3 regions of the Virgibacillus ihumii genome follow, and region 2 is predicted to be linked to each of the others. Evidence: riboswitches for the same ligand, from Rfam matches in the RefSeq annotation. Region 2 holds a riboswitch; each other region holds the start of a gene.
What was found. A riboswitch is a leader RNA that binds a small molecule or an ion and turns the genes downstream of it on or off. The one in region 2 is predicted to bind thiamine pyrophosphate.

Region 1 (10,325 bases), 270 kb from region 2:
GCAGCAAATGCTGTGATACTGGTGTATCAGTTCGGATCGGGCTTCCGGTTTCATTACGTGATGGGCTTTGTTTACTGCTGAGGATAAAGGGACATCTTTATTTTCGAATTCGATGACAACCGGATATCGTTTGAACTTTTTCATCAAGTTCTCGATGGGACGATGCAAAAAACAGGGAATTCGGCGAAAAGGCCGATACAAGTGTAACAGACTTTGCCGCAACTTTTTGTCAAGCTTTTTGTCGTGATTTCGGATGAGCTGAATCATCGAAAATCCTAACATATAATCCACCTTCCTTTATTCATTTCGATATATTTTATGATTGAACAAAATAGTGGACGCGGTGTTTGTTAGGATATCAAGCAAAAAAGGCGCTTGTACGAAAAACACTGTCGTGTGAAATACTGATAGAACTGAAAAAGTTGCTGATAGAATATTAAAACTAAGGGCTGGTTAAAGCGCTATCAATCTGTTAGAATACAATTGGACATTTAAATAATACAAGTTGTGGGGGGACCAGTGTATGCTGGTTGAGATTGTATCCGATAGATACTGACCCTTGGAACCTGATCTGGTTGAGACCGGCGTAGGGAACATGTTGATGAGGATATGTATAAACTTTGCGTGCGCCGTAGGTATTGAACCTATGGTGTTTTTTATTTTCTGTATATTCCATTGCGCCTGTCGGCAAACAGATTGTTCCACAACGGATAGGAGGAATGGATGTTGAAGAAAATACTGGTCGTTTTATGCTTTTTGCTGGTTCTTACTGCATGTGGGGATAACGGAAAAGCAGAGGAGTCCAAAGGTGAGGGAAGCTTGAAAGATGTTTCCATTGTGCTGGATTGGACACCGAACACGAATCATACAGGCATTTATGTAGCGAAGGAAAAAGGATATTTTGCTGATCAAGGGTTGAATGTGGAAATTATCATGCCTGGTGAAGCAGGTTCCAATCAACTAGTGGCAGCAGGTACAGCAGACTTTGGCGTAAGCTATCAGGAAGGTGTTACCGAAGCACGGGTTCAGGATGTTCCAATTGTCTCGATAGCCGCTGTCATTCAGCACAATACTTCCGGATTTGCTTCTCCGAAATCAAAAGGCATTAATTCACTGAAAGATTTTGAAGGAAAAACATATGGCGGGTTTGGTGCCCCGGTGGAGAAGGCGATTTTGTCATCCCTGATGAAAAAAGCCGGAGCGGATTTCAGCAAGGTCGACATTATCAATATGGGTAACACAGATTTTTTCACGGCGGTTAAACGGGATGTTGATTTTGCCTGGATTTACTATGGTTGGACCGGAGTTGAGGCCGAACTTCGCGGTGTTGAACTGAACATGCTGTACTTGACGGATTATTCCAAGAAACTTGATTATTACACACCTTTGCTGATTACGAATGAAAATATGATCAGTAACAATCCGGAAACTGTCAAAAAGTTCATGGCAGCAGTTTCCAAAGGATATAACTTTGCAATCGATAACCCGGAAAAATCTGCTGAGATCTTAATCAATGCGGTTCCGGAAATTGACGCTGAATTGGTAAAAGCAAGTCAGAAATGGTTATCGCCAAAATATAAAGCAGATGCTGAGCAGTGGGGTGTTCAGAAGCTTGAGGTTTGGGAGAACTATGCTGACTGGATGTACAACAATGATTTGCTTGATAAAAAACTGAACAGTAAAGAAGCATTTACGAATGAATTTTTACCCAATAATGAGGAGGATGAATCATGAGTAATTCGCTGGTCAGTATACAAATTATACCTAAAACTGAAAATGGAGAAGATGTTATTCCGTATGTGGATGCAGCGATTGAGAGCATCGATGCGGCGGGAGTTAAGTATGAAGTGCATCCACTGGAAACAACGATGGAAGGCGAATTGTCGGAATTATTGACAGTCATCGAAAAAATGAACCGGAAAATGGAGGAACTCGGCTCTCCAAGTGTTATCTCACAAGTTAAAGTGCTGTATAAACCTGATAGCATTACCATGAGTGATCTGACGGAGAAATACCGATAATGAAACAGGTCATGAAACAGGGGTGGAAGCCTGCCGCGGTTCTCCTTATCATTCTGTTGTTGTGGGAGTTTTCCAGCAGGTTTTTTCAAATCCCAGATTGGCTGTTGCCGGCGCCATCACAAATTTGGCAGGCAGGAGTGGGGGGATGGGAAGAGTTCCGTCCCCACTTAACAGCCACGATAAAACTCGCTGTGATGGGTTTTGTACTTGGCAGTTCATTCGGAATCGCTGTCGCTTGCTGCCTGCATTTGCTTCCATCGGTTCGGGAAGCTTTTTATCCGCTCATTATTTTATCGCAAAATATCCCGATCATTGTTCTTGCACCACTGCTTGTGATCTGGTTTGGATTCGGGATGCTGCCAAAATTAATTATTATTATATTAGTTTGTTTTTTTCCCATTGCTGTTGCTGCATTGGACGGTTTCAGCCAGACGGACACCAATTTGAAGCATTACATGCAGATGGCTGGAGCAAGCAGGCGTCAGGTTTTTCAGAAGCTGGAATGGCCATATGCACTGCCTTCTGTTTTTTCCGGGTTGAAAATCGCGGCCACATACAGTGTGATGGGAGCGGTCATTGCCGAATGGCTTGGCGCCGGAGAGGGAATTGGTGTCTATATGACGCTTGCTTCTTCTTCATTTCAGACAGACCGGGTTTTCGTGGCCATCGTTTTTATTATGGCTTTGAGCTTAGTGTTTTTCGCTTTCATTAATTTGCTTAAACGGATTATGGTTAAATGGCGGCCGGAGAGGAGTTAACATGACAAAACTGTGCATTAGGAACTTGACGAAAAAATTTGCCGGCCAAACGATTTTGGATAAAGTGTCATTATCTGTAGAAGATGGGGAGTTTGTGTCCATTTTGGGTCCGTCCGGAAGCGGAAAGAGTACGCTGTTCCATCTGATCGGCGGCATCACCAATCCTGATTCCGGAGATATATGGCTGGATGGAAGGCGGATGAACGGTGAGCGCGGAGGTATTAGCTATACTCCGCAGGCTCCATCGCTTTTGCCTTGGAGAACGATTTTGCAGAACGTTATGCTTGGGGCGGAGTTAACTGGTGATCAGGATGAACGGAAGGCACTGGAATTAATAAACCGTGCTGGTCTGAAAGGGTATGAAAAAGCCTATCCGCATGAATTATCGGGTGGAATGATGCAGCGTGCTGCCTTCGTTCGGAGTCTGTTAAGTCCCCAGCAGCTGATTTGTTTGGACGAGCCATTTTCAGCGCTGGATGAATTCACCCGGCTTGATATGCAAGCGTGGCTGTTGTCGATTTGGCAGTCCTATCAGCGTTCGATTCTGTTCATAACCCATAATATTGAAGAAGCGATCTACTTATCGGATCGTGTCATCGTCCTGTCGCAAAAACCAACTACCATTAAACAAGAACTCCAAATTCCTTTTGAACGTCCAAGAAATAAGAATCTGACGCTTTCGGAGGAATTCTTAGAATGGAAGAAAATGATCTACCACCAACTGCAGAATAATCATTAAAATAACGCTTTTTAAAGGTTTTTAATCCTTTGAAAAGCGTTATTCCGATCTTTTTAATAATATCCACCTGATGATGCCGCCTGCCAAAAGACCAACCGGTAAAAACAGGATTGGCAGCCAGACCGGTCCAATCAGAATACCGAACAGTTTCAGGTCGGCAGAAAAAATAACCCCAACGGTTACAAAATAAGCCGAAAAAACAAAAGGCAGAAATGCATATGGTTTGCTTTCACCCTTTGCATCTTTGTATGCATCCCAAATTGCAAAGAAATACAAACATGGGTAGAACATCAGCCATCCGTAATTTGTCACTTCTACTGCTTTTTGTATTTCACCGTGAAAGCTTAAAATAATAATCTGGTTGAAATTTCCCATTACATTAATTAAAAATTCCAGCCCGACTAACAGTAACCCCTTAATGTATGCTCCATTCAGCAATTGTCCGAATCCTGGAAGCGCAATGCTCCAGAACAGTACTTCCAGTTTGTCTCTGTTTTTCCCTTTTTCCATAAGCAGCCCTATTTCGCCAATTCTTTTCGGTCAGCTGCCATCGGGGGCTGTTCCATCCAGCCATGGTTAATCATGATATCAGCCCCATCATCCGCATAATTGGCAATTTCTGCAATCAGACGTGTATATTGAGCACCAAGGTCATGTCTGGAACTCGTTGACATGGCAGTACCATATTGACCTATACCGGATGCGCTGAGCAGGGTAACAATGAACATCATACATTTTTCGGAGAATGGTGCTGTTGTTGAGTCGGTAACTTCTGAAGTCAGCAGAAAAGCTGAATCTGAAATGTATTCTTTACTTAAAATGGACTTAAAAACTTCTACTTGTTTGCCGGAAATATCACGGCCGCGTTCAAAATATTTTCTTACTTCTTTCGACTTGGCAACCTGACTGAAGGCGGTGATTAGCGCCTGTCCCAATGCATTTCGTTTGGAATTGTATACAAGGCTGGTGATTTCCTGGCCGAGCAAAGGACGTCGATCCCCGAACCACCCGGCCATAAAACTTTGTTTCTTCACAAAATCAATCTGATCAGGTTTTGGAAGATGCGGATCGCGAATATATATACCTTTTTCTTTTGCTAATTCTTTCGCCTTTATATGCAACTCCTGAAGATGATTAACGTTATCGTTGTAATAATTAATGACATCTGACGTGGAAGATACTACAAGTGAAAAATTATTCATGGTCAATTTAATCATCGACATATGCAAAAGATAATAAATATATAATTTGTCTGAGAATAATCGCGGTGCATCCAGGTTGACATCCTTATCGGTAAATCCTTGCGGTACAGGGTAGCCCTCACCACGGAAAAATTGCTGCAATATTTCTTTGTTTTTCTGTGATTTTTCAAGTGCAAAGGTCAATAAAGCTTCTGTTTGTTCACATTCAACATTTTGAAGAAAATAACGCAAACCGCAAATCGTCATTGTTTCACTTTGATAGGAATTCCAAAGCGAGGAAATTTCCGCAGCGGTAAGGGGAATATTACTGGTATGGTTCTCCACGTAAAGCTCATCTCCTTTTTCTAGTTATTACTATAGTGTGGACGCAAAGTGCCATCTTATACGGCTGTATAAAAAAAGGCAGAGTTGGGAAACAAAAGAGAAAGGATTTGTTGATAAGGGGGAGTGAAATGGGGTTCTTTTCCAGACGAAGCAAAAAGCAACAAGACAAACAGGAAGATTTCACGCTGGATGTCTATAAAGACCTTGATAAAAATATCTACAATCTCAAAGTAATGCTGGAGGAACCGAATGATCTTGTAATCCGTGAATTCACTGCAGGTCATACAGATCATAAATGTGCCCTTGTTTTTATGGATGGACTTGTCGACAAAAATCTGATCAACGATAATATCCTGAAAAATTTGCAGGTAATGGCTGAGTGGAAAGAACTTCCATCATCAAATACGAAATTATTTCACGATATCAAGCAGGAACTTGTTTCAATCAGTGATGTCAGTACCGGAAAAAATCTGGATGACGTGTCCAATGCACTACTTTATGGAAGCGCCATTTTATATGTTGATGGTGTCCGTAAAGCGATCATCGCGGATGTGAAAGGATGGGAAACACGTTCGATTGATCAGCCTCCATCCGAAACGATTATTCGCGGCCCCCGAGAAGGTTTTATCGAAAACTTCCGGACAAACATGGTTATGATCCGCAGATATATACGTGACCCGAATTTGCGTTTTAAAACGTATGATGTCGGCCGCCGTTCCAAGAAAAAACTTGCACTTACATATGTGGACGGGATTATCCACCCGGATCTTTTAAAAGAGGTGAAACGTCGGCTCTCCTCGATTGATATGGATAGTGCGCCTGAATCAGGCTATATTGAACAGTGGATTGAAGACAGCTTTTTGTCTCCATTTCCGCAAATGATGAATACAGAGCGGCCTGATGCAGTGGCAGAATCACTGCTTGAAGGAAAATTTGCCATCATCTTGGACGGCACGCCATTTGTATTGATTGCTCCCGCAACAATCGGAAATACATTGCAGGCCCCCGAGGATTATTATGAACGGTGGTGGATTGGAACGGGGCTGCGTATGCTGCGCTATTTGGCAGCATTTCTGGCAATGTTTGCGCCAGCTTTATACATTGCCCTTACCTCATATCATCAGGGGATGATTCCTACCAAGCTTGCTTTTTCGATTGCCGCGACACGTGAAGGGGTACCATTTCCATCTGTCGTGGAAGCCTTCCTGATGGGCTTTACCATGGAACTGCTGCGGGAAGCAAGTGTGCGGCTGCCAAAAGCAATCGGGCAGACCATCGGGATTATTGGGGGGCTGGTAATAGGTGAGGCAGCGGTTAATGCCGGGGTTGTCAGTCCGATAATGGTAATTGTCGTAGCGCTGACGGCAATCGCATCGTTCTGTGTTCCCGCCTACAGTGTTGCCATATCGTTTCGGGTGCTTCGTTTTGGCGTAATGATTGCAGCAGCCATATTGGGGCTGTATGGTATCATCCTTGCGTATATTATGATCAATATCCACATTGTCAATTTGAAAAGTATCGGTGTTCCGTATTCGAGTCCATATGCCCCGACGTTTATTCGGGATTGGAAGGACCTTGTGTTCCGGGCACCAATTCCGGTATTGACGAAACGTCCGGGTTATTTGCTGCCGAATGATAAAAAGTCTGCTGATAAGAAGGGGAGATGATGGATGGATCGGTTTGAGTACGGGGACGATAAAATTACCGACAAAGAGATTATGATTGCTATTCCCTCCATTGTAATCGGTGTTGGTGTCCTTTACCTGCCACGTTCACTTGCGGAAGGCACGATTGGCGCAGATGGCTGGATTTCCTTATTGGTAAGCGGGGGGATCATCACGTTTTTCACCTGGCTTACTGCCAGACTTGCCGCACAGTTTCCCGGTCAGGAATTTCTTGACTATGCGTCTAAACTAGTGTCGAGACCGGTGGGTATTTGTCTGACCTTGTTATTGACTGTTCATGGAATAATCATTACTGCTTTTGAAGTCCGTGCTATTGGGGATTTGGCCAAACATTACCTGTTTGCCCGAACCCCAATTGAAGTTATCATGTTGGCCTTTCTGCTCGTTGTAATCTATGCCGTTTCCGGATCACGAGCTGGTGTATTCCGTCTGAATATGATGTTTCTGCCGATTATTATCTTTATCACAATGGTTGTTATTTTGTTCACACTAGGCTGGTTTGATCATGGCAATCTGCTGCCGTTATTTCAAACCGACACAAGCGGCTATCTGTCTTCGTTTAATGTAAGTATTTTTTCCTGCCTTGGGTTTTGGATTCTTCTCTTTTATATGTCCTTGGTTAAACGACCCGGGAATGCACCTGCAAAAGCTGCACTGGGGATGATCCTGGTAGTGTTAATATATATGATACTGTTTATCGCATGTATTGCGGTCTTTGGCAATAAGGCAACCGCAAATCTGCTTTACCCGACAGTTGAGCTTGCCAAAGAAGTGGAAATTCCCGGAGGCTTTTTCGAACGATTTGAATCCGTGTTTTTTGTTATTTGGATCATGGCTATATTCAACACGTCGGCATTGGCAATGGATGCCTCTGTTTTTGCTCTGCAATCTATTTTTAAAAAAACTGCAAAACGAAAAATTATTATAATCCTTGCTCCGATTGTTTTCTTAATTGGTTTGGCACCGCAGGATATTACCGAACTTAGTGTACTTGGATCGTTTGTCGGCTACTATGGCTTGGGAATCACGATGTTCACAACACTTTTACTGTTGGCATTCGCAAAGCTTAGAGGGGTGACAAAACGTGGTGAAAAGTAGATTAATATGTCTGATAATAGCCGGTATATCGGTTATGCTGCTGGCGGGGTGCTGGGATCGGGTGGAAATTGAGCAGCGCGGCTTTGTGCTTGGAGCAGCAATTGATATAGCGGAAGAACAAACGGATGATGAACTTCAGCTTACATTAACGGCGCAGATTGTTGTACCATCGGGACTTGGTACTCCAACCGGTGGGGGCAGCAAAAAGAAGGCTTATATGAACATTTCGGCAACAGGACACAGTTTATTTGCGATTGAGCGTGAATTAGCCCAAAAAACGAGTAGGTCACCTTATTTTCAACATTTAAAGATGGTTATCATCTCTGAAGATGTAGCCAGTAAGCCGAATTTGTTTTCTAGTTTGATGGATTTTTTTATTCGTGACCATGAAATGCGCAGAGGGAACAGGGTTATTATTATGGACGGAAGGCCAATAGAAGCACTCGAGGCAACTTCTGATAATGAGAACATCCCGACTATTTATATTGAATCAATGATGGATAACAGTTTTAAAAATGCTGATGTGCTGACGCCGTTGCGGGTTGGTAAAATTCATGGTTATTTGGTCACGGAACAGAGTTTTGTCATTCCAAAAATTGAAATGAAAGGTAACAGGGTAAAATATGAAGGGGGGGCAGTTTTTAATGGCGGAAAAAATCGTGTTGTTGGAACTCTCAATTCCAAAGAATTAAAGGGTATGAATCTCATCACAGGAAAAATACAGGGCGGGCTGATTAAGACAGAATTGAATGAGCATCTGACCACAACGGAAATCTTACGGACAAAGAGCAATATGAGCATAACAAGTTTGCAGCAAAATAACGTTAAAGCTTCAATTAAAATCGATTTATCCGGAAAAGTTGCTGAAACGTTCAGTTCAATAGATGTGGCAAACAAGCGAAATTTAGAAAAACTTGAAATGAAGACGGAGCAAAAAATAACCAAACTGGTAGAACGAACCGTGGAGAAAGCACAGCAGGATTTGCATACAGATGTACTTGGTGTTGAACAGCTTCTGAAACAGCATCATTATGATTTTTGGAAAAAAATAAAAGATAACTGGGACCATGGCAAAAATTATTTCACAAACAGTGATATTACGGTTCAAGTCAATGTGAATATTCGAGCAACAGGAGGAGTCGATCAGACCAGCGATTGAGGTGAATAAGATTATGTGGCAGACTATTTCAGAAAGAATTCCTGGAACGTTGGGAATCATATGCACGATTTTGACAGTTGTTATTCCGCTTACTATCGGTAAAATAAATCAGGAATTGCATAAATATGGGGATCCTCCGTGGAAGGAGAAGAATTGACTGTCTGGAATCGTTTTGCGTGATACAATGAAGATATCTTTTCATTGGAGGGAATACGATGGATTCCAGAACCTATTTATCCATGGATGCTACGGAAATGGCCGAACAGGTCAGGCAGCAGCAGGCACATCCGTCTGAATTAGTTGATGCCGCTTTTATGCAGCTGGAAAAAGTTAATAAACTGTTGAATGCAGTTGTCCATGACAGGCTTATACAAGCTCAAAAGGAAGCGGCTGTGGTTGCTGAGGGCCAGCCATTTTCCGGTGTACCTATTTTGCTAAAAAATATCTCGCAAGCAGTTAAAAATGAGCCACTGACTTCAGGTTCCATATTGATGAAGGAGTTTGTCAGTGACCATGACTCCCATCTGGTTAAAAAAATTCGTGATGCAGGATTTCTGCCTTTAGGTCATACCAATACACCTGAGTTTGCACTGAAAAATATAACTGAACCTGCTTATTATGGCCCAACACGAAATCCATGGAATCCGGATTACTCACCGGGTGGTTCGAGTGGAGGAGCGGCTGCAGCAATTGCATCCGGAATTGTTCCAATGGCAGGTGCGAGTGATGGCGGTGGATCGATTCGAATTCCGGCTTCCTTTACAGGGCTTTTTGGTCTGAAGCCGACAAGGGGGAGAACACCAGTCGGCCCTGGTGCGGGACGGGCCTGGCAAGGAGCAGCGATTGATTTTGCATTGAGCCGAACAGTAAGGGACAGTGCGTCAATGCTTGATCTGCTGCAGGTAATCCAGCCGGAAGCGGCATTCCAGACGCCGCTTTTTCAGGAAAAGTATGTTGATCATATGAAAAAGTCATTTGAAAAACCTTTACGGGTTGCTTTTTCGACTGAATCTCCTGTTGGCACACCTGTTTCCGAGGATGCCCGGGCAGCGGTTGAAAAAATGGCAAGGTGGCTGGAACGACAAGGACATTACGTGGAGGAACAGGAAAATAATGTGAATGGTGTCAAACTGATGAAGGATTATTATCTGATGAACAGTGGTGAAATGTCTTCCGTTGTAAAACAGTTGGAAGCATCACTGGGTCGGCAGCTCACTGCAGATGACCTGGAAATAGAGTCGTGGATGCTGAATAAAGCCGGGGAATCGATATCAGCGGCAGAATTTTCAGCCAGTCTTGCCTCATGGGATACTGCTGCAGCAAAGATGGCAGCTTTTCA
Region 2 (10,325 bases):
CATGAAAACGAATGAATGGTAGCACTGTAAAACAGATACTATTGCAGCATTTATATGTGAACTTCTAACAGGCTGACTGTGAACTTCTAGCACTTGAAAGTTAATTTCCAGCACTAAATTGTTATTTTCAAGCACTTCACTTGTGATTCGATATTTTGCCAGAAAACCCCGTTAATCGGAAATCCCGCCAAAGTTCACATTTTTACACATCATAATACTTCACAAAATAATATGCACTTTACAATAGTGTGCATCATACAGTATAATCTATTCAGGAGCTGATAACATGAGCGGAACAAACGAACAGATTGATAAACTGATGCAGGAATTACGACGCGGCACGATTACAATTGGTGTACTTAGTCAGTTGGAGGATCCCCAATATGGCTATTCGCTGGTTTCAAAATTAAAGAATTACGGGGTTGACGTTGAACCTGGAACATTATACCCGCTGCTTAGAAGACTGGAAAAACAGGGGCTTCTGGACAGCAAATGGGATACAAACGAATCAAGGCCAAGGAAGTATTATCTGTTAAGTAAAACAGGCAAAGAGGTATATGAGCAGCTTTGTGTTGAGTGGGAACATGTTGTATCAAGTTTGGATAATTTAATTAAAGGGACGGGAGGACGAGGAAATGGAGATGATTGAACGTTATATTTATGCAGTGACACAAAAGTTGCCGACTTCGCAAGGAAGCGACATTGCGAAGGAACTTCGTGGTCTTATTGAAGACATGTTAGAGGAACGTACACAAGGCGGTAAACCAACGGATAAAGATGTGGAACACGTTTTGATTGAACTAGGGAATCCCAAGCATTTGGCACAAAAGTACCGCGGCACAAAGAAACACCTGATTGGACCAGAAATTTTTGATTTGTATATTCTGGTTTTAAAAATTGTTTTGATTTCTCTTGCTGCTGCGATCGGTATTGGCTTTATTATACAAACAATTTTGGAGCCTATTTCCATTCTGGATCATTTCATTGAGCTTATTGTTTCGATGGTTACGGGAATTCCAACTGCTATCGGATGGACTACACTTGGGTTTGCACTCGGCGAATATTTTGGTGGATTTAAGCCAAAGGATTTACAAATCGATAAGGACTGGAACCCTTCAAGTCTTGCACCTGTTCCAGATAAAAAACGGCAAATCAAACGATCTGAATCAATTATAGGTATAGCATTTTACACGTTATTAATCGTAATGTTTGCTTTTTCCTATGAATATTTCGGTATTTGGATTTTTCATGAAGAATTTTCTGGGGTTGTATCATTTTTAAATGAGAGTACGTATGCTTCTTACCTCTTCTTCATTATTCTCATTCTTGGATTTGGAATATTGAAGGAATCTTTAAAGCTTGTTTCTGGGAAATGGACGTATAAGCTTGTCATCTATTCAGCAATAATCAATTTAATTTCGATGGTAACCGTTATAATCATGATTAATGGGCCGGCATTTTGGAATCCGAATTTCATGGTTGAACTAACTCAGGCAGGCTTACTCTCTGAAGACAGTGATGCATATGTGACTGTAAGCAAGATATGGGAACAATCCACATATTGGATTCTGGTTCTACTTGTAATTGGGTTAATATGGGATGTAATCGATGGGCTTATTAAAAGTCGTAAAAGCTAAGCTTGTATCAATTCAGCGAAATGATTAAATAAAACAGCGCACCAGCTCACAAGAGTTGGTGCGCTTGTTCAAATTATCTACTGCAGGCTGACTTTCAACACGGTGCCTTCAAAATCCCGCATAACAATTTCTTTTGAAGTTTCACCGTTCGTCACAACAAGTATCACATCTTTTTCCTGCAAAATATCCACCTGCTTCTTATTCAGCAACAGTTTTCTTGGTTTTTTCTCATTATAGATGTCGATGATTGCGCGGACGCCGTTATCAAGGCCACGCAGATCTTTTGTATGAACTGTAGCTGTGCCGTTATTATCTTTTGGTACAATGACAGCTTCTTTTGGCTGTTCTCCGCCATTACCATCAGCCGTTGTAATGCGTCCTTCCGGTCCGTATGTGAGAGGGTCCGCTTCTGAGCTGTTAAGACTTTTGACAAATTCAACCGTTGCCTCTAAATCAGATGGGCCAGTTACCGGGTTTTCACCAAGTTCACTGATTGGTGCATATTTATCACCTGTTGAGGTACCCATGTAATTGTTAACTGTCAGCGTGTACGTTTTGTCCATATCGATTGGCGATCCATCCGGCAGCGTAATATCAACTACTTCATTCGTTTCCGGATTCCACGTGTAATGGAATCCGCTGATGCTGTAATCCGGTCCATATTGCGGTGACAGTTGTGCCTGGATAATTGGATAAAGGTCTTCACCTTTGATTTCAAACATCATAAGCGTATTCCCAAATGGCTGGATATTGTACAAGTCCCCCCACGTAATGTCACCCGCGAGCAGGTCATCACGGATTCCGCCGCCATTCATCATTGCAAAATCACTGTCCATGGCGGCATTCATGCCATCAGCAATCAGATTGCCAAGTCCATGGTCGCCATTATTGGAATAATCACCTGTTAGATCTTTGGCATTATAGCCGACCACTTCATTAATAATTGGTGCAACCATGTCGGCGTATTTTTGTAAAATATCAGTTACTGCCGGGTCCGGTTCAACCTGGCTTTGTTTTACAAAAACAACTTCTGCCTCTTTGCTGACGATATCACCCGTTTCACGGTCAATTTCCACATCCACATCAGCAAATGCTTTTCCATATTCAGACGCCTGCACGATTAACTTTCCGTCAACTACCCCATTGTTAACAACATGGTTATGAGCGGAAAAAATCACATCGACTTCATCATCCACAGCATTTGCCAAATTAGCAGCCTGACCTGTCACGGTATCACCACTTTGCTGACCTGGAATATGGGACAACAGGACAATCGACTCAACACCCTGCGCTTTCAATTCAGCGACAGCTTCATTTGCTGCGTCAGAGGCATCAGTAAATTCAATATCCTGAATCCCCGACGGCATCACCATTCCTGCTGCTTCCTGTGTGATGACGCCGACAAAGCCAATTTTCTCACCATCAACTTCCTCCACATAATATGGCGGGAGAAATGTATCACCGGTATCTTTGTAAACACAGTTGGCGCATAATACCGGAAAATTCATGCCATCGTAGTCCTTCGTTCCGTCCGGATGCTCGCCGCCATTGACCATGCGCAGCAGTTCATCGGTTCCTTCGTCAAATTCATGATTGCCGACAGTACCGACATCAAAACCGATTTCTTCCATAATTTCAACTGTCGGCTCATCCTGCAGCAGTCCCGACACCGGCGAACTTCCGCCAATCATATCGCCGGCATGAACGATCAGCGTATTCGGATTCGTCTGCTCCCGCTGTTTGATTGCAGCAGCGGTATAGTTCATTTTTCCATACGTATGGAATGTGCCGTCCCCATCTGGATCAAGCTCATATTGCTGATCAATTTTTCCATGCAGGTCGTTCATACTGAGCAATTGAACGGACAAGTTCCCGTCATCTGCCCCATTATCGCTTCCAGCAAATGTGTAGCCATTCTCCTGTGCTGAAGCCTCATCCCAGAAAAACACCCGCTTTTCAACAGGGACATCCGCCCAGTTTTCCGGCAGCACATATTCTTTTGTGTCTGAGTTTCCAACATACTTATCAAAAGCTTCCTGATTATCATGGGTCCGGAAAACAAATGGCAGCTCCAGAAGCGGATCTTCTGGATTCCAAATGCCAAGTCCAGCATCTTTTGCTTCTTTTACCGCATTTTGGTAGGTTGGATACACTTCTTTGTTGAACGGTGCGATGAAATACGTTACCGCATAACCTTCCCGTACCATTTTCAGATTAATGTTTGTTCCATCTTTTTTCCGGACAATTTCAGCCAGCAATCGTCCATATGAATCGGTTGGTTCCTCACCGACTTTTACTTTCACTTCATCACCCGGCTGAAGCAAGTCCTTCATATAGGATTTTGCCTCTTCACCAAACCGTTTCTGATTGGCATTAATTTCATCCCGGGCCGGGTCATCGTTATGTGCCGGATATGTTTCCGGTGTATCAATATTTAACAGGCGAACTTTTGATGTTCCCAAGACTGGTGTCTCCAGATGAATCGTGTCACCATCTGTAATGCTGGCAACGGTGGATTCATAGGTTCCCGCAGCTGACGGCGGTTCCGGCTGTTCATCAGCAATTTGAATATCTGACTGTTCAGTTGGAATCAACTGATAGGAGTTATACTGACTGACAATCGCTGTAATATCGTACCATTTCTCCGGTTCAATCTGTGACACATCAAGTGCATTTTCCATCACTCGAAGTGTCGTGCCATTGTAGTCGGAATCTATCAGCGAAATATTGTATCCTCCGCCGGCTGGACTGTCAGGAATATTGTCAATGTAGCCATTTACCTGGACAAGCTCCCCTGCATATGACTCTGCAACGGCAGGGTCCTGAAGATCAGCCAGAGTAATAGATTGCGGTGCAGGCAATTCCTGTCCCGTTTCATGAACTTCGATGGATGATGGAATAACCTCTTTTAAACCATTATACGAATCAAGTTCTCCGAAAACTTTTATTCTGTCCCCTTCCTCCAGCTCCGGAAATTCACCTTGTTCAAATGCAAAAATATTGATGCCGCCTGTCTCGTCTTGTATGTAGGTTGTAAATTGAGCACCATTACTGATTGCATTGCTGTCAACGGTTACAACGCCTTCAACCGTAACGGCAGTTCCATCAGGCAACTCCCGAGCGTCTGCAATCGTGTATTCTTCACCTGGATCGTTCGGATCATCCGGCGGGTCTTCCGTACCAGCACCGTCCATTGTGTGACTGCCAAGGTATGCGAACGTATCAGTGGCATAATCTGTCCACTCTGATTCAGCATATATTACATTCGGCTGCTTAACCTCCGCATTGCGGACGAGCGTGACATCCTTTGCATACTCATTGTCATTGCCCACTGTGCCGATTGCATCCACAACATCGCCGTTCTTTTTTAAAACAAATGCATCATTTCCATTGAAATTAATAACAGACGAGTTCTGCAAATCTGCCTCCGCCAATATTTTCTGAGCGGCGTTCTGATGTGCGATGACATATACCTCATTATGTTCCAGCGTTCCGGACAACTGTACAGATTGCGTTGGCTCCGCAGCACCGTTGCTGTACAGCACAATTGAGAAAGCCGATAAATCTATCGTGTTTCCCGTGCCATTGTACAGTTCAACCGCTTTATTGTACGAGGTTCCTTCCACATATTCCGAAATGAATAAACCTTCCGACATATTTTCACCGCCTGCTGCTTTCACCAAAAGCGTTGAATAGTTCATGAAAACAAGTGTGAAAATAAGAAAAAGACTCAGTATCCGCTTCACAGTTGAATTCTTCATCGATACCCTCCATTATGAATAGATTATGACTCACTATTAATATGGCATAGTAGAAAAGGCGATACAATAAATAGTTTGTAAAAAAACGGTTAATTTTTACTATTTTTATAGATTTTTTTGAAAAAAGGTACATAATGCCTATGTGCTGAACAGTACCGGTGTCACGTGTCCTAATAGAATAAGTAAGATGCGGGGTTATTGAAGTTGATGTTTGGCCCGTAATGGTTGATGTTTTTCTCGTGAGGTTGATGTTTTTCTCGTGAGGTTGATGTTTTTCTCGTGAGGTTGATGTTTCGCCTATGTGGTTGATGTTCTTCCCGTGCAGTTGATGTTTCGCTCGTAAGGTTGATGTTCTTCCCGTGCGGTTGATGTTTCGCTCATACGGTTGATGTTCTTCCCGTGCGGTTGATGTTTCGCTCATACGGTTGATGTTCTTCCCGTGCGGTTGATGTTTCGCTCGTGCGGTTGATACTTGTGTCGTATCAGGCGATGCTCTCCACTAAACCAGTCATTTTTCCACTTAGAAAACTTGGTTGTCACCAAGCTTTTCAGTAATAGCCATAGTTGCGCTTATGCAGTAAGAAAGGATTTTATACTTTCTTAACTGCCAAAAAAGAACAGCCTCATTTGGACTGCTCTTCTTAAAAATATCCTATTCCAGTGTCTGGGCCGGTTTTGGCTTGCGTGCCAGTGCCATAATTCCAGCGATTAAGTAAAAGATTGCTGGTATTACAACACCAAGAACGGTTACAATCGTACCCAGAACAGATGTAATAATCAAAATAATTCCGGCTGCTTTTGGCTTTTTATTTCCCTTAAGAAAAACTGCTGCAATAATTCCTAATATCAAAGATACTACAGACACAATCGCAAACAGCATAATGCCACCCGACATAGTTTCAAACACAGCCATATAATCACTTGCTGACATTTGGGGGGTGGCCATGTCATTTGCCAGATTCGACATAAGCTGTTCATTGTTTAAGAACGCTGCTCCAGCAAAGCCCCCAAATGCACATAAAGCATATAATACAACTCCAATGATTGATAGTACAATTTCTCCTGTTCGCTCCATTCCATTTTCTCCTCCTTTTAACTTCACCCGGCTCGCTCCATCAGGCTGACAACATATCGATCGAGCCTTTCTTTCATCATCTCATTAGTCAGCCCGGTAACACCAAATGCTTCCCAGCCAGGATAAACCTCCGGCGGACCAACCAGCATATCCGCCACTGATAATAAATCCCAGTATGGCTCATATGTAAACTTTGACCCGGCAAGCTTCCTGTACTCCCTGAGAAACCCATCCGCAGTTTCCACTCCATATAACATGGCAAGGTTCACCCGACAATGACCGATGTCAACGCCACGGGGACCTTTGCAGCCATTAACCCAATCCACAACACCACTGACCGACCCATCTTTCCACAACACATTTGCCGGGTGATAATCCCGGTGTATAAAGCATTCCCTCGTTTCCGGACATGGACCTTTTAAAAGATTAATAGCCTTTTTCCATGTTGTTGAAACATTCGTCCAAGCTGGTACTTCAAATGAAAAAATATCATTATAGCTGCTGTGCCGATATGGAAAGTCATCGGCATCCATTCCGTGAAAAGCCTCCAATGCTTCCGCCAGTCCATAAAGCCACTGGTCCATCCACTTGGGATTCAGTTCCACTTCACCATCCAGATATGTCATCAGAATAGTTGGGTTACCGCAAATATCACCATTTTTATCATATGCAATAAATTCCGGACTTACAACCCCTGTCTTCTTTGCCATTCGGAGACATTCCGCTTCATGATGTGCCAAATCAGGCTCTTCTCCCAGCCATTCCTCATTATCAAACTGTCGGACCACGTAGTGATTTAATTTCTGACCTGATTGAAGGGAGATGCGATGCAGGGTGGATGATGTACTCCCCTTCAACTGTTGGAACGATTCAACCGTTGCTTTTGGATTCGTATTATCAACGACCCAATCCAGCACTTGTTTTGATAATTTTGTATTGGTCATCATTCAGCAGCCTCCATTCATCATGTAATACGATTAATTATATAAAAAGTTTCGTGATTCTCAAAATATCCATGACAAACCGATATTCTTTTGTTATGCTTATTTTGAACAGTTAAATAATTTCAATCTCACTACTAGGGGTGCCCAAAGTGCGGGCTGAGAGGAAAGCGCAAAACAGCTTTCTGACTCTTATGGACCTGATCTGGTTAATACCAGCGGAGGGAAGTAGACATGCATTCTTTTCTAGCAGACTATTTCAAGTCAGGTCCTTCACCGGATCTGACTTTTTTATTTCCCCAGGAACAGTCCCCCTAATGAAAGGAGGGTTTTATTGAACCGAACCAGATTAATGACGACGATGGCTGTATTTGTTGCGATCGGGGTAATCGGATCCCAGTTGCTCTGGTTCCCGGCGGGTGTTGCAAAAGCTTATCCTGTTCAGCACGCCGTTAATGTGATGGCTGCAGTAACACTTGGGCCAGGTCCGGCTGTAGTGATTGCATTCATGATTGGTCTGCTCCGGAATATGCTGGGACTTGGTACACTGCTCGCTTTTCCCGGCGGCATGATCGGTGCTTTTTTAGCCGGAACACTTTATAAAAAAACGGGCCAAAAAGGTATGGCGGCACTCGGCGAAGCGGTTGGAACAGGGATACTCGGCGCACTCGCTTCGGCCCCTATTGCTAACCTCTTGATGGGTAGTTCTGCCGGCGCATTATTTTTTCTCCCATCATTTCTTGTCAGCAGTGTATCCGGTGCATGCATCGGCTGGCTTGTTGTCGCAAAAATGAATCAGCGGCATTTATCACTAGAAAATTAAATAATTCGGAAGACTGCTGGGGGCGCTGTTTTGGCTGAGAAAAGGATATTCCTTTGTCCCTTGGAACCTGATCAGGATAATTCCTGCGCAAGGGAAGTAGTTACGGACTCACAATCTCCTTCTAATAATTCCCCGGCAGCTTCCATAACCATTTCAAGGAGGCATTTTTCATGACATTTTCACAAGTTTTACGCGAAGAAAATAAAGACATATTTCAGGCCATTTTTGACCATCCGTTTGTTGATGGAATCGGGAAAGGTGATGTATCGGATCAGGCAATTGCCCACTATATCAAAGCTGATTTTGAATATTTGAATGCGTTTATTCGCATTTATGGCATCGCAGTCGCGAAATGTGACTTACGTGATGATATGCGGTTCTTCGATGAGCAGATTCAATTCGTACTGAACAGTGAAATCCACCCGCACCACAATTTTTGCGATCACATCGGGGTCGGATATGATGAACTTCAGGGATACCCGCTTCCACCAACAGCCGATCATTATGTCAAACACATGATGTACCATGCACAACTGGGAAGCCTTGGTGAAACGCTGTGTGCGCTTTTACCATGTCCCTGGACGTATTTGGAAATCGGTCAGGAACTAATGGAAAAATATCAACCAAATGAAAACCACCCTTTTTACCAGTGGATCAGTTTTTACGCAGATGAAGAGGTTGGAAAAATAACAACGGAAATGCGGGAGCGGCTAGATAAAATTGCCGAAAATTCCTCATTTGAACAACAACAGAAGATGAAAGAAGCTTTCCGCAAGAGCTGCCAGCTGGAACTATCATTCTGGGAAATGGCCTATACGTGTGAAGAATGGCCGTTGAAAGATGCGGTGATCAGCAAATGAACCATATTCCAAGTGTACTGACCATCGCAGGCACTGATCCAAGCGGCGGTGCCGGAATTCAGGCCGATTTAAAAACATTCCAGGAGCTGCAGGCATATGGGATGTCTGTGATTACATCCGTTGTTGCTCAGAATACAACCGGGGTCAAGCAGGTTCACCATCTGCCCGTCGGAATGATTAAAGAACAGCTAAATGCTGTTACTTCCGACATCCCAATTCACGCATTCAAAACCGGAATGATTGCCACGGTGGAAATGATGGAGACAATCGCCAAAAATGTAACCGATTTGGATGCTCCATTTATTATGGATCCGGTCATGGTTGCCAAAAGCGGTGATCCTTTAATTGCCAGAGACGCCCGCCGCTATTTGAGAGAAAAGCTACTGCCAATGACAACGCTGATAACACCTAATTTGCCGGAAGCAGAAGATATTGTCGGATGGAAGATCGAAAGTACAGAAGCCATGCAAAAGGCGGCAAAAGAAATCGTCCATACGTACGGTGCTGGTGCCTCATTAGTAAAAGGCGGTCATCTGGAAGGTAAAGCTGTTGATATTTTATATGATGGCGAAAATGTAAACACCTTTGAAGCGGAGCGGATTGATACGAAACACACACACGGAACCGGGTGCACCTACTCTGCCGCGATTACAGCATACATCGGCAGAGGGGAAACGTTACCTGCAGCTGTAGAAAAAGCAAAAAACTTTGTGACAGCAGCAATACGCGACTCCTTCCCACTTGGACATGGGAGCGGTCCGACAAACCATTGGGCATTGCGCCAGGAAAAGGTGAAATAATTGAATAAAATAATCATTAACAAAGTACGGGCAAAGCAGCCTTTAATCCATCATCTGACAAATCAGGTGGTTATGAACTTTACAGCAAATGGTTTGCTCTCCTTTGGCGGTGCACCGGTTATGGCAAAATCCGAAGAAGAAGCAGACGATATGGCTTCTGCTGCCGATGGTGTCCTGATTAACATTGGAACAATAACTGCACCGGAAATCCCGGCAATGATTGCAGCCGGTAAGACAGCTAATAAAAAGGGAATTCCGGTTGTACTTGATCCAGTTGGAGTTGCAGCCACTCCATTTCGCACGGATGCAGTAAAAAGGATCTTAAACGAAATTCAGCCTGACGTCATTAAAGGGAACGCCGGTGAACTCGCCCACCTTGTGCAAATTCCCTGGGAGACAAAAGGAGTTGAATCATTGGGTGATGGAAA
Region 3 (10,325 bases), 2.7 Mb from region 2:
CATGACGGAAACGCCGCAAAAACCGGCAATTGCAATCATGGATGACCATGCGACAATCGTTCCGCCACCGGTCCAAATGGAGCCCATCTGCCCGATTGCGGCAAGTGTGCCAGGATCAATGGAACCGCTGCTTAATGATGAAGCAAGCGCACCGGTCAACGGAAGACCGGAAAAACCTGAGCCGTCAAGTCCGGTTATGATTCCAATAACAAGAATGCTGAAAGCAGCAAACAGTGCACTCTCGGGAAGATATTGCTGTGAGGATTGAACAAGATCAAAAAGTAACCCTGGCGCTTTTTCACTTACTCCCAGAATACTTCCGGAAAAATCGGAACTCCCAAGGAAGAAAAATCCTGCAATCGGTATTACCGGTCCCATCGCTTTAAAGGCAAATACAAAACCTTCCGTAATATAATTGCTGATATAATCAAGTGCATGATGCCGGCCAAATGCGACCGTTGAAAGTAACAGCAAGATAACAGCTACACCACCAATAAATGCTGCCCCGTCACCACCTTCAAAGCCGCTCATTCTTCCTGCCTGAAGCTTTGAATACATCATGAAAATAACGACTGCCAGCAGCGAAACCGGAACGAGCACCGCAAACACTTTGCTCCACGTACGCAGATGGGCAGCGTGGTTCTTGTTTGCTGATTCTTTCGCACCCTGCATTGCCTCTAATTCAACCTCATTTTGCGGGCTGTTTTTTGTCCGAATCGTTTTTCGGTACATTAAATAGGCAAGACCAATTGCCACAGCACCGGTAATAATCGACAATATTAATGCCTTATCTGTTATTAGTCCAACATCAATTCCAGCGGATTTTGCCGACAAACTTGGAGCGACCTGCACAATATAGTCCGATGACAATGCCATCCCCTGCCCCGCTAATGCCACAGCAACCGCTGCTAACAACGCCGGTAACCCTGACCGGATTGCTGCCGGCACAAGCAACGCACAAATCAGCGGAACTGCCGGTGTTGGCCAGAAGAACAGTGATATGACATACGTCACAGCAATCAAAACAAAAAATGAAACATGTCCGTTGACCATCACCTTTTGAATCGGCTGAATCATTCTGCGATCAGCACCAAGGTCACGAAGCGAGTGCAGTAATGCCATCATAAATGTAATAATCAGGAAAATGCTGAAAAGTTCTTTCGCTGCAACCAGGTTGGCGTTAAAAATGGACGTAAACCCATCCACAATACTGCCGTTATATACCCAAGCAATAACAAATGTCCCAAGCAATGATGGGAGCACCACACCTTTTCGGAAAATCATCGTTAAAATGATGATTAACGTAAATAAACCATATAACCAATGCGAAATAGTCAGCTCCATCGCAACCACTTCCTTTTTTAGTGTGCTATAGCCTATGCACATCGTAGGGAAGTGGTGTCAGATGCATTTAAAAGAACAGAACCTATTGAATGTCAAAAGCTTATGAAATATATTCGCGGTTTTGAGTATGATATTCGCGGTTTTGAGTCATTTATTCTCGTTTCCAGAACGTATATTCGTGATTTTGAGTTGGATATGCGCGTTTTCATAAATTTGTGAGCCACACGACTCAAATGCACTTGCCAAAATTCATCTTTTCAAGTTTATGTTTCTGTATCTTCCTTCTCAGCACAATCATTACACAGCAACCTGCCGTCAATCTGAACTCCGTCAAAAAAGCCATTTTCACAATAGACATTTTTTCCACAAGACTGGCACTGCCCGATCAACTCTCTCATTTGTATCACCTCTATCTTAAGTATAGAAAAATAGCCCCTCGCGTGCAAAGGACTATTCTTGATGCGTGATATATTTTATTGGGTTGATTCAATTAATGTTCGCGGCTGCTTGTAAAATAACAGAAACACAAGAGCAGCAGATAGAATAAATGACGGCAGCATGTAGGAACCATTGTACAACAGTGAATACAGCCAAACCGGTTGTCCATCGGGAGCTGCCTCCGCAAAGAATGCAATACCTCCTGCGAAGTGTGCCAAAAAGCGTAAACTTGAACCGACGAACACGCCCAGGGCAATGTACAGGAAAGTGCTTTTACCATTGCCCTTATTGACAGCATTCTGAACCGGTTTCGCAAAAGCACCGGCCACTCCAAGTACTGTAAAGGCTACAATATAATCAAGAAATCCCTGCAGTGGAGTCAATATAAATCCGCCAAACATGATTTGCAATCCACCCCACAAAAATCCTGACAACAATCCGCCTTTTATTCCCCATCGAAAAGCAACGATAAAAATTGGAATCATTGCAAACGAAACCGAACCACCCTGTGCCCATATTTTAAATGATAAAAACGGGATTGTATCAAGCAATAACGCCAGAGCCGTGAAAATAGGAACCTCCACCAAAAACAGTGTACGTTTCGAACGCATTCAATAAACCTCCCCTTTCCCGTCGGTCCAAAACCTGCCGGACGGAATTTTTCACAAAAAAAGCAATGCCAAGGGGAAGCTTCCTGATGGGGAATCCACTCACATTACTGCTGTAATCCATCAAAAAAAGCCACCATCCCTACGCTAGTATTAACTAACAGGTTCGAAGGGTAAGAACAATTTCTCGTTCACTCTCAGCCAATCGGCTCCCCCTGCAGGCTTCTATTAATCTGCTTTTTATGTTATCTGTATTATAACTTAACTGAATGGTAATAACAAACGTATTGTTATAAGCTCAGAAATTCATTTACATCATTTACACAAAGAGAAATAGCGCTTTCCCAGAAATCCGGCTTGGTTAAATCAACATCCAAATGCTTCGCTGCCAAATCTTCCACCGTCATCCGACCAGTATCACGAAGCAGCGCAATATAGTCATCTTCAAAGTTGCCCCCCATTTTCTGAGCATGTGCGTAAATGCCAAGACTGAACAAATACCCGAACGTATACGGGAAGTTATAAAACGGTACACCTGTGATATGAAAATGCAATTTAGACGCCCAGAAATTTGGATCATATTCATCAAGCGCATCCCCATACGCATCCTTTTGCGCATCAATCATCATTTCATTTAAACGCTCCACTGGCACTATTCCCTGTTTCCGTTCCTCATAAAACTGCTGTTCAAAATGAAACCTCGCCTGGATATTCATGAAAAAGGCAATACTGCGCTGAATTTTCGTCTCCAACAACACCTTTTTTTCCTCTGTGTTTCGGGCATTTTTAACAGATGCATCGGAAACAATCATCTCAGCAAATGTGGAAGCTGTCTCCGCAACATTCATGGCATATCCCTGGTTCAATCCGTGCATATCATTCATAACGTGCTGATGGTATGCATGCCCAAGTTCATGTGCCAATGTTGCGATATTGGATGATGTTCCGGAATATGTCATGAAAATCCGTGTTTGCTTGCTTTCTGGAAAATTCGTACAAAACCCGCCAGGACGTTTGCCGGGCCGATCCTCAGCTTCTATCCACCTTTCCTCAAAAGCCATCTGTGCAAAATCAGCCATTTTCGGACTGAACTTACTGAACTGCTCAACAATAAAATTGGCTCCATCCGTATACGGTGTTTTTTTCACGGTTTCTGACAGTGGAGCCCCAATATCGTACATACTCAACTTTTTAAGGCCAAGCAGTTCTACCTTCTTGGCCAGAAAGTCGGTAAAATGATGTTTGTTCCGATTAATCGCATTCCACATCGCATCAAGCGTTTCCTGTTGCATACGGTTCATAGCAAGCGGCTCTTTCAGCACATGCTTCCAGTTGCGGTGCTTATACGTCTGCAGCCGAACGCCAGCCAGATGATTCAAAGTTTGCCCAATAAAGTCGGCGTTTTCTCCCCATGCCTTCCCCAGTTGTTCAAAAACATGTTTCCTGACGCCACGATCAGGATCACTCATTTTATTGGATGCCTGACCGACAGAAACATAATTCGTTTCACCATTCTCCTCAATTTCAACACGCATATTGGCTGTCACCGTATCATACATCTGACTCCAGCCATGATATCCACTAATCGATAAATCATTAATCAATTTCTCCTTATCAGCTGACAGCAGTTCATTCGCCTTATTCCGATATTCCCCCAACACAAAAGCCAGATCCCGAATCGCCGGATCGCCTAGCAGTTCATCCCACTGTTGGTCCTGAATTGCTGTCAGTTTCTGTTCAAAACTCGTTTTCACGGCTTCCATTTCGGCGCGCAGTTCACTTCTTTTTCCAACCAGCAGACTTGCTTTCTTATCGTGAACATCCTGCGCATTGATACAGCTGATAAATGCAAATGCCTCTCCCATTTTATTTTGTGTACCTTCAAGTAAATCAGCTACTTTCTTTATCTGATCAGCACGACTTACCTGCACCGGATCAAATTCCTCGACCGCATTTGCAAGCGCTTGCAAATCATGTTTAATATCATTCATATATGTATGTAATTCTGCGGAGTCGCTTCCCCCTGGAAAAATCACATCAATATCCCATGCAGGGTTGTACGTAATTTGTTGCATCAAATCTTCCTTTCCGTTTTAAATTTTCTTTATTTTTAGTATAGCGAAAAACCGTACATTGTTCAGTAGGCATTACGGCCTATTAATAATAAGCCTGGAGTTGATATGCATCCAGGCTTTTTATTTTTTGACGGAAAATCCAATAAACAAGCTTTACGAAAAGCCTTATGACAAGACAGCCCCTGTTGAAGGATGGGCATATATTTGTACTTTCCCAAAGTCACGTGTTTGAATGGTATATACATGCAGCTGTGGATTACCGAGCACTTTATACGTAAGACCGCCAAACTTTGCAGGACGCAGGAACCCTTTTTCATTTCCCCTGATAGGGGTAACATTCAATGGATACACCCGCCACGATTTTGCATTTGATGGAAGCTGAAGAAATTCTTTTCGTTCCATTTCTGCAGCAGCATTGTCTCTTCCCTTTTTATATGGATGATTAATATAGAGACAAAAAGCTTTCACGATGGCTTCAGCATATTTTTCCCAATTCTGTCTCAGTTGACGTACATCATCTGCAGATGAATCAGCGAATCCATATTCAATTATGACTGTTTTTACATGACCTGTATCACGGTTCATATAATAAAAATCCAGCCTTGGATTACCGGGCAATGTCCGTGTGAATATTCTTCGTACATTTTGTCCTGTAGAGCGAATCCCTTCCGCAAGCTGCTTAGGTAAACCTTTCCCGCCATAGATGGAATGAATTATTTCAGCCCCGTCACCACCGCCGGCATTAATGTGATTGGAAAAACAATATTCCGCACCGCTTTCACGCACAATCCGTGTCCGGTTTGCCGGGAACAGTGTCACGTCCGCCTCCCTTGTAATCGCAACTGGTATTCCAAGCGTTTTAAATCGTTCATACTGATAAAGCGATATGGATAACGTAAGGTTTTTTTCAATCCAGTGTCTGTTTGACCCGCCCCCGGGATCCTTCCCGCCATGTCCCGGATCAATAATAACGATCGGCTTCATTTTACTCCCCCTTATATGATTTTTCGGGAGGAAATTCCGACTACCTATTCACCTATACTATCGTTCACCGGGAATAATAGGTGGCAATACTTCTTAAAAAAAAACACACTCAAGCAGAAAACCGGTACTGGCTGGATATAAAAAACCCCCACAAATTTTATGTGAGGGTTTCCGTTACTCCTGATTACGCTTAACCGGGAGCAGCCCATCCGAGATCTTATATGCTACTGCACTAAATGCTATTACACCACTGATCATCACAAAGAAGGCATAGACAATCTTAACAACTAAACCAACAAACCATCCGGGCGACAAATCTGATAAATAATTTACGCCGAAGTAAAACAGACTTCCAAAAATAGCGATGGATGCCAAGAATGTAATCAGCACCCCAATATTCTGGAGGAGAGACAATTTCCTGAATGTTTCCCTGTGTTTAAATGATATGTATATCATATATACAAGTAAAACCGCGATAATAAATGTCATTCGATCCATTTATACTAACTCCTGTCTTTCATTCGAATCGGCTCATTATCCTGAACCGCTTGTTTCAGCGCCTGCTGCATGTAACCAATGCCACTGTATTGCAGCAGCGGATACGTTCGTGGCTGATCTTTATTAAAGGCACTGTTTATTACTGGCTTATACTTTTTTCCAGTTAATATCACAAGCATATCATACTGATCAAGCTGCTTCTTTTGTACCTGCTCCCGCAATTTGTGATTGGTTATGATTTCATCACTTTTTTGATTAAATGTTACATTATACTGTCCGGGAACAATATCTTCGGGAAATAAAAATCCATGTTTGGCTGATAAAACTACCCAGTCATCAGTAAATGCCTCCGCATAATTACGACATAAATGATGCAATGTGCCAATGTAAGCATCACTCGCCTGTACTGCGCCGATATTTTCATATCTGTCCCAGATCTTTTTCCTGCCACATGGAATGATGCTGAGTTGTTTCATATGTAAAAACCTCTTTTTATTTTAGTATAGCATGGAAGAAATGTTTATTACCATCAATTAATGGGTAAAACTTATTTTGAAATCAAAATTTTTTCTTGTAATTACTTGACAGCAGTAATTTATAATTATATACTAAGTTACATAAAGTAAGTATATAATTTTTTTTGGAGGGATAAAGTTGACAAAAGCAACGTATAATGTAGACACAGTTCACAGTGAATTAGGATTTCAGGTAAAACATATGATGATTTCAAAAGCGAAAGGTGCATTTAATGACTTTGATGCCATAATTCAAGCTGACGTGGACAATTTATCTGATTCAAAGGTAGAGTTAACCATTGATGCAGCAAGTATCGATACCCGTAATAAAGATCGTGACGATCACCTTCGCTCAGGCGATTTCTTTGATGTGGAAAATCATCCAAAAATCACATTTAACGCAACTGACATCAAGAAAAAATCCGGCAATGATTATGAAGTTACCGGTGACCTTACAATCCGGGGAACTACCAAGCCGGTTACAGCGGATGTGACATTTGAGGGTGAAAGCAAGGATCCAATGAGCGGCAATACCGTTGCCGGATTCAGCGGTTCCGCTAAATTTAACCGTAAAGATTTCGGTCTGACCTGGAATGCTGCAGTAGAAACCGGCGGCGTACTTATTGGTGAAGAAGTAAAAGTTAATTTTGAAATCGAAGCGCATAAAGCTGAATAATTATCTTCCTGGAAGGGACGCCATTCTCTGAGTGGCGTCCCTTTTTTGTTTCACCTCCCACCTTTTACGGGTAAAGACAGATATACACACATAAAATCAATAAAAAAGGAGGCGTTTCATTTGGCTTTAAATGTCGCGAAGAAGCTGATTAAGAATCACCTTATATCGGGGGAAATGAAACCCGGGGAGGAAATCAGCTTGAAAATTGATCAGACATTAACACAGGATGCCACAGGCACCATGGTTATGCTCGAATTGGAAGCAATGAACCTGGATCGTGCCAAAACAGAAGCATCTGCACAGTACGTCGACCATAACCTCATCCAGGAGGATAATAAAAACCCGGACGATCATCTGTTTCTGGAAAGTGCTGCACAGCGATTTGGATTGTATTACAGCCGTCCAGGTAACGGGGTGAGTCATCCTGTTCACATGCAGCGGCTGGCCATACCTGGAAAAACACTGCTTGGTTCCGACAGCCACACCTGTGCAAACGGCTGTATGGGAATGCTTGCTATGGGGGCAGGTGGAATTGACGTCGCCATGGCGATTGCCGGTGAACCATTTTACATTAAAATGCCCGAAGTTATGGGCGTAAAACTGACCGATGAACTGCCTGATTGGGTTAGTGCCAAAGACGTCATTCTCGAATTACTGCGCCGACACGATGTTAAAGGCGGTGTTGGAAAAATCATTGAATACTATGGACCTGGTCTTGATCAGCTGTCAGCAATGGATCGTCATGTAATTGCCAATATGGGGGCTGAACTCGGAGCAACCGCCACCGTTTTTCCATCTGATGAGGAAGTTAAACGGTTTTTACGTTCACAGAACCGGGAAAATGAATGGGTTGAACTTACGGCAGACGACGGTGCAACCTATGATTTGCATGATGAGATTAATTTATCAGAGCTTGAACCATTGATTGCAAAACCATCAAGCCCAGGCAATGTTGTTCCTGTCAGAGAGATTGCGGGCACACCAATTTACCAGTCCTATATTGGTTCATCCGCCAATCCGGGATACCGGGATTTTGCAGTTGCCGCTGAAATTGTCAAAGGACGGAAAGTAGCAAATGGTGTATCCTATGATATTAACCCTACTTCCAAGCAGATGCTGACAAACCTTGTCAAAGAAATGCATATTGCAAGTCTGCTGCAGGCAGATGCGCGCCTCCATCAGGCCGGATGCAACGGCTGTATTGGCATGGGGCAGGCTCCTGCATCCGGACGAAACAGCCTGCGGACAACACCACGAAACTTCCCTGGCAGATCCGGAACAAAAGAAGACAGTGTCTTTTTATGCAGTCCTGAAACAGCCGCAGTGTCAGCATTGTTTGGTAAAATCACCGACCCAAGGACTGCAGACTTTGCCTATCCGAAAGTGAAAGATCCGGCTGACCCGAATGTCGAGGAGAATATCCTGGAAAAGCCGCTTCCACTTGAGGAAGCACGGAATGTTAAATTGACAAAAGGACCAAATATTGTGTCCATTCCGGCAATGGGCGATTTGCCCGATGCATTGGAAGTTCCGGTCATTTTAAAAGTCGGTGACAACATTTCAACTGATGAAATTTTAGCCGGGGGGGCACGAGTTCTCCCTTACCGAAGCAATTTGCCGGCAATCAGTGAATTTACGTTTGAAGGTGTCGACCCCGGATATGTCCAGCGTGCTAAAGATACGAAAGTCAAAAGCGGTCATGCCGTTATTGGCGGATTTAACTATGGCCAGGGATCAAGCCGGGAGCATGCTGCTCTCGCACCGCGCTATCTGGGTCTGAGAGTTGCACTTGTTAAAGACTTTGCGCGAATTCACTGGCAAAATCTTGTAAACTTCGGTGTGCTGCCACTGACCTTTTCCGATGCAGCAGATTATGACAAATTAGCAGACGGTGACACATTAAAGTTGGAGAACCTGCACGAACAGCTCAAAAATAACAGCAACAAGATTAAGGTCACTCTAAAAGACAAGAATGAGTCAATTACCGTTGAACATGCTCTTTCCCCACGTCAAAAGGAAATTCTGCTGGAAGGCGGACTGATCAACTGGATTAAAAATAATTAATTAAAAGTTGGACTTATTGGCAAAAGCCCTTGTACGATAATCCAATAAGGAATCTGTATAAAAACGTGCGCCCCTGGAGCGCACGTTTTTTGTAAAAATTATAAACGTGTGAACTGCTCTAAAATAGTAACGTTGCATTACGAATTTCTACCCTTTGACTTAACTGCTACGCTCTTTTTTTCATCAGCCACAGGAAGTATGGGGCACCTATAATAGCAACCAGGATACCAGACGGAATTTCATTCGGCGCAAGCAGAGTTCGGCTCAGTACGTCAGCCACAACCAGCAATGCACCTCCAACCAGAACCGTAACCGGGAGCAGGCGCTGATTGGCCGGACCAACAAGTAGTCGAGCCAAGTGCGGCGCAATCAACCCAACAAAGCCGACTGCTCCTACCGCAGCAACACTGCAGGCAGCAAGCAAAGTTGCGAGCAATGCCAGCTGAAACCGAGCTGACATAACATTCAGGCCCAACCCTTTTGCGGTATCATCACCGAGTGACAGCGTATCAAGCACACGGATACGCATGAGCAATATCGGAAATAAAATGATGACCGGCCAGATCAGAAAGTCAAACAACTCAGACCAACCTCTTGCGTACGTTGATCCGGATAACCATGTTAATGCCGATGCCACACCCAAATCAGCCTGAACTACCAGTATTTGAATGATTGCCGAACCGAATGCCGATACACCTATACCAAGCAATGCCAATATCGTCGGCTGAAACTGGGCACGTACAGCCAAGAACATCACGAACAAAAAGAACACAAATGAGCCGGCCATTGCCCCGATCGGTATCCACAACGCCGATACCCCGAAAACATACATGGTCAACAACGCACCAACACCTGCACCTGAAGTGATGCCGATTACCGACGGATCAGCAAGCGGATTTCGCAGCACCCCTTGAAATATCAGCCCACTGACGGCCAGCACCATTCCGGCAAATAAGGCAACCAGTGCGCGCGGCAGCCTTAGATCCAGCACCAGTTCCCGCATAAAATCATTGGACTCGCCAAATAGTGTGTTCCAAAGCAGAACCGGTTCGAATCCGTAATTTCCGGAGGCCGTACTTACAAACATCGTTATTAAAATAATAGCCACCAGAATCGGCATGAC

Region 1: another riboswitch for thiamine pyrophosphate. It lies ahead of HUX68_RS16440 (ABC transporter substrate-binding protein); the one in region 2 lies ahead of thiW (energy coupling factor transporter S component ThiW).
Region 3: another riboswitch for thiamine pyrophosphate. It lies ahead of thiT (energy-coupled thiamine transporter ThiT); the one in region 2 lies ahead of thiW (energy coupling factor transporter S component ThiW).

The regions. Positions count from the first base shown of each region.
Region 1 is NZ_CACVAN010000001.1:3,327,398-3,337,722, forward strand. Features, by position in the region: gene HUX68_RS16435 (S8 family peptidase) at 1-282, opposite strand, end outside; TPP riboswitch at 500-610, shown strand; gene HUX68_RS16440 (ABC transporter substrate-binding protein) at 727-1,734, shown strand; gene HUX68_RS16445 (thiamine-binding protein) at 1,731-2,021, shown strand; gene HUX68_RS16450 (ABC transporter permease) at 2,021-2,779, shown strand; gene HUX68_RS16455 (ABC transporter ATP-binding protein) at 2,781-3,518, shown strand; gene HUX68_RS16460 (hypothetical protein) at 3,558-4,028, opposite strand; gene HUX68_RS16465 (DUF3231 family protein) at 4,037-5,044, opposite strand; gene HUX68_RS16470 (spore germination protein) at 5,173-6,711, shown strand; gene HUX68_RS16475 (GerAB/ArcD/ProY family transporter) at 6,715-7,827, shown strand; gene HUX68_RS16480 (Ger(x)C family spore germination protein) at 7,814-8,986, shown strand; gene HUX68_RS16485 (amidase) at 9,202-10,325, shown strand, end outside.
Region 2 is NZ_CACVAN010000001.1:3,061,682-3,072,006, reverse strand. Features, by position in the region: gene HUX68_RS15000 (PadR family transcriptional regulator) at 287-649, shown strand; gene HUX68_RS14995 (hypothetical protein) at 636-1,637, shown strand; gene HUX68_RS14990 (5'-nucleotidase C-terminal domain-containing protein) at 1,715-5,398, opposite strand; gene HUX68_RS14985 (DUF4064 domain-containing protein) at 6,051-6,473, opposite strand; gene HUX68_RS14980 (phosphotransferase family protein) at 6,497-7,420, opposite strand; TPP riboswitch at 7,544-7,658, shown strand; gene thiW (energy coupling factor transporter S component ThiW) at 7,749-8,237, shown strand; TPP riboswitch at 8,246-8,349, shown strand; gene tenA (thiaminase II) at 8,408-9,097, shown strand; gene thiD (bifunctional hydroxymethylpyrimidine kinase/phosphomethylpyrimidine kinase) at 9,094-9,897, shown strand; gene thiM (hydroxyethylthiazole kinase) at 9,898-10,325, shown strand, end outside.
Region 3 is NZ_CACVAN010000001.1:379,013-389,337, reverse strand. Features, by position in the region: gene HUX68_RS01885 (hypothetical protein) at 1-1,344, opposite strand, end outside; gene thiT (energy-coupled thiamine transporter ThiT) at 1,818-2,393, opposite strand; TPP riboswitch at 2,513-2,616, opposite strand; gene HUX68_RS01875 (M3 family oligoendopeptidase) at 2,681-4,465, opposite strand; gene HUX68_RS01870 (N-acetylmuramoyl-L-alanine amidase family protein) at 4,631-5,449, opposite strand; gene HUX68_RS01865 (hypothetical protein) at 5,624-5,947, opposite strand; gene HUX68_RS01860 (DUF6884 domain-containing protein) at 5,953-6,423, opposite strand; gene HUX68_RS01855 (YceI family protein) at 6,602-7,138, shown strand; gene HUX68_RS01850 (aconitate hydratase) at 7,259-9,202, shown strand; gene HUX68_RS01845 (iron ABC transporter permease) at 9,369-10,325, opposite strand, start outside.